Regions from separate parts of the Yersinia hibernica genome, predicted to be linked through region 2. Evidence: predicted binding sites of a transcription regulator. Region 2 holds the regulator's gene; each other region holds the start of a gene.

Region 1 (3,287 bases), 1.4 Mb from region 2:
TTACTAAAATCCTGCTGCCATAAGGCATGAAGGATTTCGCGTAATACATCCATTTCTGTTCCTGTTTGCCTATCATGTGAGGATATTGTTGTGAGGTCTTACCCAGTGTATCTGTAATGGCGCGGATCCACATTGATCTTATCCTCAATAACTGAATTTTCGCGGGTATATATACCCGCTGTTGATACTATTTGTGTAAGAGAGGATGAATGCGCGGAGACTGTTAGCGCACATTCACATGCGAAAAGTTTACTGCGCGGCTTTGATGCGCTCAAACCCTGCAGCTAAGTCGTCCTGCAAATCCTGTACATTTTCCAGGCCAATGTGCAAACGCAACAGGGTGCCTGTGATTCCTGCGCCCTCATATTGACGGATTGCTCGGATATCTTTAGGTTGATAACCCAGAATCAAAGACTCGAATCCGCCCCAAGAGAAAGCCATGCTGAAATGAGTAAAATTATCGAGATAAGCTTCTAACTGCTGCTGAGTGAGCTCTGCTTTTAACTCAAAAGAAAACAAACCATTGCAGCCCGTAAAATCGCGTTTATAGAATTCATGCCCTTTACAGCCGGGCAGCGCAGGGTGATAGACCGCCGCAACTTCCGGGCGCTGAGCTAGCCAGTTTGCGATTGCGATACTATTTTTCTCATGCTGCTTCAAACGCACACTTAAGGTGCGTAAACCGCGGCTGGCCAGATAGGCGGTATCGGCATCCACCATCTGCCCCATCAGATAAGAATCTTCGCGCAGCTGCTCCCAACAACGGGCGTTGGCAACCGCAATGCCCAACATGGCATCGGAATGGCCAATGATATATTTAGTGCCTGATTGGATTGAGATATCAATATCAAAATCCAGTGCTTTAAACAGCACGCCAGCCGCCCAGGTATTGTCCATCATAATAATCATGTCAGGCGAGACCGCGCGGATGGCCTTGACTATCGCCGGAATATCCTGCACTTCCATGGTGATAGAACCCGGTGACTCCAAGAAGACGACTTTGGTTTCTGGCCGGATCAAAGAGGCTATTTCGGCCCCTATCATGGGATCAAAATAAGTGGTGGCAATATTCATGCGCGACAATATTTTATCGCAAAAACTTTGCGCCGGTTCATAGGCAGAGCCGGTCATCAGCACATGATCGCCAGTGGAAACAAATGATAAGATGGCATTGCTAATGGCGGCGGCCCCACAAGGATAAAGCACACACCCCGCACCGCCCTCCAGTTCGGTCATGGCTTCTTGCAAAGAAAAGTGAGTTAACGTGCCGCGACGGCCATAAAATAACTCGCCATTTCCACGGTTAATCGTGGCCTGTTTTTTCGCTTTTACTGAGTCGAAAACCAGAGAAGATGCCCGCTGAATCACGGTGTTGACCGAACCTTGGGTGAACTTCTTGCTTCTGCCGGCGCTCACTAAGGTTGTTTCCAATTTTTCTGTGGTTGATTTATTTGCAGACATGATTTTGTTGCCACCTTCTTATCAGCACGCCCATTATTCCATGGCCAGCATTCATTATCGGGATGTATTTATTCCTTACGTTAGCATGATGATTATCATGTGGGGTCAGCTTTCACCATGAAAAAAACTCAAGAGGGTGACTCGCTGTTTTCTGAGAGTTTGTGATGGAAAAATGCTGTATAAATGCCGGAATAGAGGATTTATTAAGGTGTTAGCGCCAACGAATACCTTATTTTGCGCCAGCTTACGCCATATGACTAATCACTTTTATATATTCATTTGGCATTAGTCATCCGGTGCGACTAATAAATCATATTTCTTATCAAACCACGGAGTCCCTGATATCAGGGCAATTCTTACTTTTTCTCAAAAAATCGGCGCAAATACTAATGATAATTACTATCAATCCCTGATTTGTTTGATATGATCGGCCTCTGATTTCGTCCTTAAATTGATATGCATATTGGGTGGAGGCACAGCGTGAAAACAGCTGGCAAAGAGATTAAAGATAAATCATTCGCGCCAGGCCGAATGATGAAAGGCGCGACGGCATTATTGCTGGTGGCAGGTTTAGCCGGCCATGCATTCGCAGCGCCAGGCAACAGCAGCGCCGTCGCTGCATCTGTTGCGACACCAACAACTGCAACATCAACACCATTACCTGCGCCGGAAATTACACCTGTAGCAGCAACACCTGCCAATGCAGAAGCTGTTGCGCCTGCGACATCGGCACCTATGGTCCAGCCACTCACCGCACCGGCACCACAAGGGCTGGCGATGGATCTCTCTGTTTGGGGCATGTATCAACATGCTGACGTGGTTGTGAAAGGGGTAATGATTGGTTTGGTATTGGCATCTATTGTCACCTGGACCATTTTGTTCTCCAAAGGAACCGAATTATTCCGCGCCCGTCGCCGCTTACAGCAAGAGCACGAAGTTATTGGTGCGGTCACTGATCTCGACACGGCGTCCGAGCGGGCAGAGGCCTTTTCTCCACAGAGTATCAGCGGCCTATTGCTGCGCGAGGCGCAAAACGAGCGCCTGTTATCGGCAGAATCGAATGATAACAACGGCATCAAAGAACGTACCGCTTTTCGTCTGGAGCGCCGTGTGGCGGCCATTAGCCGCCAAATGGGCAAAGGTAACGGATTCTTGGCAACAATTGGGGCGATTTCGCCGTTTGTCGGGTTGTTTGGGACGGTTTGGGGCATCATGAACAGCTTTATCGGCATTGCCCATTCACAGACGACGAACCTGGCCGTGGTTGCGCCGGGGATTGCTGAAGCATTGCTCGCCACTGCCCTTGGCTTGGTTGCCGCCATTCCTGCGGTTGTTATCTATAACATTTTCGCTCGCTTGATTGGTTCTTACCGGGCTCAGGTCGGGGATGTCGCAGCACAGGTATTATTACTGTTGAGTCGTGATCTTGATTTGAGCAGCAGCGCTGAAGCAAAGTCACCTAAGCAGCCTCACCAATTGCGTGCGGGGTGATTTATGGCCATGCGGATGAACGACAACCTTGATGAAAGTGGCGAGTTGCACGAAATTAACGTGACGCCTTTCATTGATGTCATGCTGGTATTACTGATTATCTTTATGGTGGCAGCGCCATTGGCAACAGTTGATATCAAAGTGGACTTACCTGCATCCTCAGCGGTGCCACAGCCGCGGCCAGAGAAGCCGGTCTTTCTGACGGTGAAAGCGGATAATCAGTTGTATGTCGGTGACCAGCAAGTGGATCGTGACACACTGGCCACAGCACTGGATAAAGTGACCCAATCTAACAAAGAAACCACCATTTTCTTCCAAGCGGATAAAGTGGTGGA
Region 2 (3,287 bases):
GTGCGGCTCTGATAGTAATATTTCTTAACAACTGCATGCTCGTTCCCCTTATATATCGGATAGTTACCGTTAGACGCTCGGGTGTTATTTGATGACCGAAAAGCAATAAAGGACGCTCCATACAGCTCACGACAACTCCTTTCCCAGCAGACTTTCATCTGATGGTTCTCCCCCTGGCACCGCAAATTGCAACCTTTCAGTTACACGAAGGTTATCGGCAATGGTGTTATAAGGTTGAGCGACTCACAAAAATTTAATATCGCATAAACTTGATATCGGCATGGCGAGATTTTCTGGCATTATATCGCCCTATACATGTGTTATATTATCGGGCAGAGTGCTTGGTAATTTTCACAATTATTTGAATTTAAAAGGTATTAAGTTATATGGCAACTGTAGGCATTTTCTTTGGCAGCGATACTGGCAATACCGAAAACATTGCCAAGATGATCCAAAAGCAACTGGGCAAAGAGGTTGCTGAGGTTCACGACATTGCCAAAAGCAGCAAAGAAGATTTGGAAGGCTTCGATATTTTGCTGATCGGGATCCCAACCTGGTATTACGGTGAAGCCCAGTGCGATTGGGATGATTTCTTCCCGACACTGGAAGAGATTGATTTCAATGGCAAACTGGTCGCCTTGTTTGGTTGTGGTGATCAGGAAGACTATGCAGAATATTTCTGTGATGCGATGGGAACCGTGCGCGATATTATTGAACCGCGCGGTGCTGCAATCGTCGGCCACTGGCCAACCGCCGGCTATCACTTCGAAGCCTCCAAAGGCTTAGCGGATGATGATCACTTTATTGGTTTAGCCATTGATGAAGACAGACAACCAGAACTGACCAATGAACGTGTGCAAGCTTGGGTAAAACAAATCAGTGAAGAACTGAATTTGGCCGAGATCGCAGGCTAATTTGTCATGCCCGCTAAATCCTTCAAGAAGCAGCCAGGCAACCAACGCCTTGCCGCTTGAAGTGTAACGGGTAAATCGGAAACGCGAGGTTGATGTTCTACATTGCCGCGCGTTTTCGTTACCGCCCCACACTCGCCATACTCTGTTAAGCCACCCACAAATCCGCATCTTCATCCGCGCAAAATGAAAATAAACCGCTACAAATTTGTAACGTTACGTCTGGCGGCCATATACTTAAATGATGCAACAATCCCATTCATCAATACATTGCATGATTAATCTGACAAAGTGTGCAATTATACCTTTGTTAACAACCACGGTTTTCATTTGGGGCTAGCAGTTCTATAATGAGACGCAATTGTAATTATTGCGCCACGGATGTCATAGGCTGAACAGCCTTAATTTGAATCGATAGTAACAGGACTGAATCCGCATGACTGACAACAACAAAGCCTTAAAAAACGCTGGCCTTAAAGTAACACTGCCCCGGCTTAAGATTCTGGAAGTGTTGCAAGACCCGGCATGCCACCACGTCAGCGCGGAAGATCTTTATAAAAAGCTGATCGATATCGGTGAAGAAATTGGTTTGGCGACGGTGTATCGAGTCCTAAATCAATTTGATGATGCCGGTATTGTTACCCGCCATAATTTCGAGGGCGGCAAATCAGTCTTTGAGCTGACGCAGCAGCATCATCACGATCACCTGATTTGCCTGGATTGCGGTAAAGTGATTGAGTTTAGTAATGAATCCATTGAGTCACTTCAACGTGAAATTGCTAAACAGCATGGTATCAAGCTGACCAATCACAGCCTGTATCTGTACGGCCACTGTGAAACCGGCGATTGCCGTGAAAATGAGTCTGCGCACGATAAAGTATAGAGATTTTAAGCACTGAGATTTTAAGTACCCAATAGCCTTAGGGTGTGTTTTTAATCCGGACCAGAACATACCCCATCCGCAAGATGGCCGCCTTTCCCGCCCAGCTATCCGAGATAACCTCGGTCGGGAGTCAGGTGGTCATTATTATTTATACCCTCCGCCCACAATTCCCTGCATAAAATAAATCTAACGCAAAAAAAAACCCCGGACTTGCCGGGGGAAAACCATCAACTCAACTTCACTTAATAATGTTTACCTAAAAATCGGATAAACAGGAGTTAACATCAGACACAGCGGTTTAAAACAAAAATCAAACTTTAACCGGCTCCGCGCGGCTACTACGTTTACCATCCGGGCTGCTCGAGCGGATCAGCATGTCACCGCTGATTTTAGGCTGAACCTTGGCATCATATTTGTGCCATTGCTGGCCGCCATCAGTGGAATACTCAATAATCAGCCCCGGCAAGGAGATATTGGCTTCCAATACACCGTTGACAACACGCGCCCCCGGCACCGGCAAGCGGTATGCAATACCGGCTTTATCCAATTTTGCCAGTTCGCGTTGACCCATGAGATTAGCAAATAGCTGCCAATCGGCATTTAACGCTTTGGTATCAACCATGTGCGTTGCGCCGCTGTACTCGCGACCCGCTTTATAATCCTGCTCCCAAGAAGCACGATGCCAGGCCCGTTCAGCCAGAGGTAATACCCGTGGGAAAATCATGTACTCCATTTGCTCATCCGTCCGCACGGTTTCATTCCACGATTGCCCAGAAATACCGTGCACACCCGGCCATGGCTTATCACTCTTCGCACTGAAGTGATTACCGTCGCGGTCAACCGAAGTTTCAGCATTTTGTGGCATGTTATCGGGGGCGAAACTAAAGACTTTAGCTTCATCATTAAAACGAGTGGCCCAGTAGTAACCGCGTTCATTTGGGTTAACTTCATACGGCATATCGAAATAAACGTAATCCGGATTTGAGGCCACCACTTCATAACCTTTGTTGGCCCAATCATTGATGGAATCGGCACCGCCCCAATAGAGAGTATCCCAGAAGTTAACGCCAACCCGTTTGGTGGCAAAGGCTTTGGCATCTTTGGCATCTTTCAAACCATCTTGCCAGGCTTGCATTTTTTCGATGCCATGGGCATTAACCAGCTTGCTGACTTCAATGGCAAAGTGGCTGGAAAGGTGCTCAACATCCTGAACTTTGCCTTGCTTGACCCAATCCTGACATACCTGTGATTTGGCCCACGGCTTATCTTCCACACTCTTATCAATGATGCCTTTACCCGGCTCAAGCGGGCTATTTTTATCCTGGAACCCGGCACCCAGACGAATGTTTTTCGCCTCATCACCGCCGAAATGCCAGGTGGTCAGCGGCATCCCCGCTTCTTTGTGCATCTGGGCCATTTCGCCAATCACTTTGTCGACAAAGCGTTTTGAAGAATCCAAGCATGGGTTCAGATAACTTTTACGCTCATAGAAC
Region 3 (3,287 bases), 1.2 Mb from region 2:
TCAGCACCAGCGGGGTCTCACGTAGCATAATGATACTGTTGATAACACCGGTTGCTAACACTAAAGCTACCGCCAAATGCCCCCAGGTTGAAAAACGAATCAGCGTAGTGATAGCTTCGCGTTTGACATCACTATTCCGGGTATATGCCAGACAAATTAAAAGTGGAGCCAGACATCCCACCCAATAGCCAGAACTGAGCAAGTGTATGATTTGATTTATTTTATGAATCCATCCCAGTGCACCATCATGCATCGCCGCATGGCCGGTAAAAGCCAAGCTGGCCAGTAATAGTGTTGATAATCCAGCCATTAAGCACGAATAAACGCGGCTGGAGGTGAGTAAAACCAGCCATGTGCTCAAAATTGATAGACCGAGATGCCATTGCCATACCTGACCAAAACGGGTATTAAATACCGCCCACCAGACACTCAATCTATAGGTATCAGACCAACCATCGCCCATCATCCCCGCCTGAATGGCGAGAAGTCCGATAGCAGAGGCGAGCGCCAAAAAGGTGCTAAGGATAAGTAAGGGTGATAAACGATTTTTAAGTATTGCAGAAAAACGAACTGGAGCTAGCAAGGCGGTGAAGATACTGATGCCAAACATCAGCATCACCGCCAAAAAATGCAGAAAGCGACATAGAACAAATAGTGTCGCCAGAGACATATTATTTCACTGTGAAGCTGTAGGTGCCTTTGGTTTTATGACCATCAACAGACACAACATGCCATGAAACATTATATTTGCCCGCTTCTAGTGCATGATCAATTGGCAGAATCAATTGCGTATTATTGACCGGGTCCAATTTAAGCAGGCCCGTTTTCACTACATTATTATCTGGCCCTATCACTTTCACCCCACTGAAATTCAATTCAATTCCTTCGGAGAAACCCAGTGTCAGAGCTTCTGGTGCGGAACCGATGGTGGTGTCAGCAGCCGGTGATTCGATTTTCAAATGAGCATGAGCCAAGGCTTGCTGGCTGGATAATCCAACAAACAGCACAATAAGTGCTGAGAGCATGCGGCAAGAAGAACGTACTTTGCGAATAAACATAATATCCCTTAATCGATGGGGGAGAAGAATCAATCTACTGCCAACCATATCCTATATTGGCAGCGCGAACCCCTATCACTTCCAGTCAATTGCACTACCTGCGAGATAGGACACAAAATAAAACGCCAAATTATGAGTGGCGATTGAAATACAACCAATAGCTGAGCAGTAATTCAGCTTAGCCTACTCTTCTATTCGTAATTGCAAATGATAACGATTTGAATATAGCAAGTCTAGCAACGATAGCTAAACAATATGCAGTTAGCACAAAAACAATAAAATTAAGGGAGATTGTTCGGGTAAGCATGGCGGAGATACAGTAAAAAGCCGCAGTTCCTGGTTCCACTCAGTGGTGGCTAGCAACTGCGGCGATGATAAATCAAAGCCAAAATTAACCCTGGACGTGACTTTGCGCTGCCATTGTTTTCAAATCTTTATCGACGAAGAACAATGAATTGCCACTGTTACCGACCAGCGCCAGTTTATCCAGAATAGATTTGAACAGTTTTTCTTCTTCGTGCTGCTCAGCTACATACCATTGCAAGAAATTGAATGTCGAATAATCGTGCGTGGTGATTGCAACATGGGCCAGTTCATTAATTTGAGTCGTGATGAGTTGCTCATGCTCATAGGTTAGTTTAAATACATCAGCCAGTGAGGCAAAATCGACCGGTGGCGCACTAATAGTACCCAATACCGGCATAGAACCTGTGCCACTGAGATATTCAAACAAACGCTGCATATGTTGCATCTCTTCTTGAGAATGCTCTTTTAAAAATGCCGCGGCCCCTTCAAAACCTTTATCGCTGCACCAAGCACTCATCTGCAGATAAAGATTGGCAGAGTAAAATTCCAAATTCAGCTGCTCATTGAGCTTCTGTGCCATTTCTGTTTTCAACATAATAACTCCCTAATTTTTATAATGCAGGTAAGCAACAATTAACTTTTTGTATTATGCCAAGATAAAAACAAAATAAGAACACCCTATTCACATTAATATTCCACAAAAGAAGATAAATAATTTAATGCATTGATATTAAACGATAAAATAAATTTTATCTTATTTTTTAATTATTATAATAATCATTATCATTACCGAGCAAATACTAAAAAGAATGATTCTTATTTGAGGATTAATTTAATTAAAATACATACTTCACCTGAAGATGAATATTATTTCTGTGTCATAATTTAGACATAGCCATGGTTGACAATCCCTGCCTACTGCTTGCCAATCGCAGCCGTCTACATTACCTTTTGCGCCATAACCGCCACACGCCACGAAGGAGAAGACTGTGGGATATAACCTGACTGAGCTTTCTGACGAAGAAACAGCAAAAATGAATGTTGATCTGGCCGCCTCAGGTGTGGCATTTAAGGAGCGCTACAATATGCCGGTGATCCCTGAAATGGTTGCACGAGAACAACCGGATGAGCTACGTGAGTACTTTTTACAGCGGCTGGCACACTATCGTAGTGAATCGAATAAATTCTCACGCTTGCCGTATGAGCCCAAAATGAAGTCTTAAACAAAAGACTCCCGCAACAGATCTGCGGGAGTTTATCCGCGACAACGACTAGGCCTTGCGGGCAAATTTATCAGTCGCAAGAATCAACTGGTGCAAAATTCCGGGCTCATCAAATGAATGCCCAGCACCTTCGACAATATGTAACTCGGCTTTCGGCCATGCTTTGGCCAAATCCCAAGCATTCTGTGGCTGACAAGCCATGTCATATCGGCCATGAATAATTACCGCCGGAATATGGCGGATTCGTGTGACGTTATCGAGCAGTTGGTTATCACTATCCAAAAAACCTAAGTGGGTAAAATAGTGATTTTCAATGCGGGCGAATGCCAGAGCGAAGTCATCTTCACCAAAAGAGGCCGCACTCTTGGTGGGTAACAGAGTGACAGTTTCACCCTCCCACAGGCTCCAAATTTTAGCGGCAGCCAATTGAACGGCCTTATCAGGTGAGGTCAGCCGCTTGCGGTATGCCGCGGTGACATCACTTTGCTCCTCTGGCGACAAAATGGATAACACGCGCTGCCATTTATCCGGGAAGAAACGCGAAGCACCGTCCTGATAATACCAATCCAACTCTTTTTTGCGCAGCGTGAATATGCCGCGCAAAACCATCTCACTAACCCGTTCGGGATGGGTTTCGCCATAAGCCAGTGCCAGTGTCGAGCCCCATGAGCCACCAAATATCAACCACTTATCGATCCCT

What was found. The regulator Fur, encoded in region 2, represses iron uptake genes when iron is present. The targets are predictions, from matches to a motif close to ATAATAATGAGAACNACTATCAA.
Positions count from the first base shown of each region.
Region 1: the regulator Fur is predicted to act here: its motif matches at 1,845-1,867, upstream of exbB (tol-pal system-associated acyl-CoA thioesterase).
Region 3: the regulator Fur is predicted to act here: its motif matches at 2,162-2,184, upstream of ftnA (non-heme ferritin).

Region 1 is NZ_CP032487.1:4,087,201-4,090,487, reverse strand. Features, by position in the region: gene D5F51_RS19225 (DedA family protein) at 1-53, opposite strand, end outside; gene metC (cystathionine beta-lyase) at 250-1,461, opposite strand; gene exbB (tol-pal system-associated acyl-CoA thioesterase) at 1,942-2,952, shown strand; gene exbD (TonB system transport protein ExbD) at 2,956-3,287, shown strand, end outside.
Region 2 is NZ_CP032487.1:2,698,421-2,701,707, forward strand. Features, by position in the region: gene D5F51_RS12775 (methyl-accepting chemotaxis protein) at 1-37, opposite strand, end outside; gene fldA (flavodoxin FldA) at 387-914, shown strand; gene fur (ferric iron uptake transcriptional regulator) at 1,348-1,794, shown strand; gene D5F51_RS12790 (beta-N-acetylhexosaminidase) at 2,105-3,287, opposite strand, start outside.
Region 3 is NZ_CP032487.1:1,505,467-1,508,753, reverse strand. Features, by position in the region: gene copD (copper homeostasis membrane protein CopD) at 1-670, opposite strand, end outside; gene yobA (CopC domain-containing protein YobA) at 672-1,058, opposite strand; gene ftnA (non-heme ferritin) at 1,450-1,959, opposite strand; gene D5F51_RS06990 (DNA polymerase III subunit theta) at 2,354-2,587, shown strand; gene pip (prolyl aminopeptidase) at 2,636-3,287, opposite strand, start outside.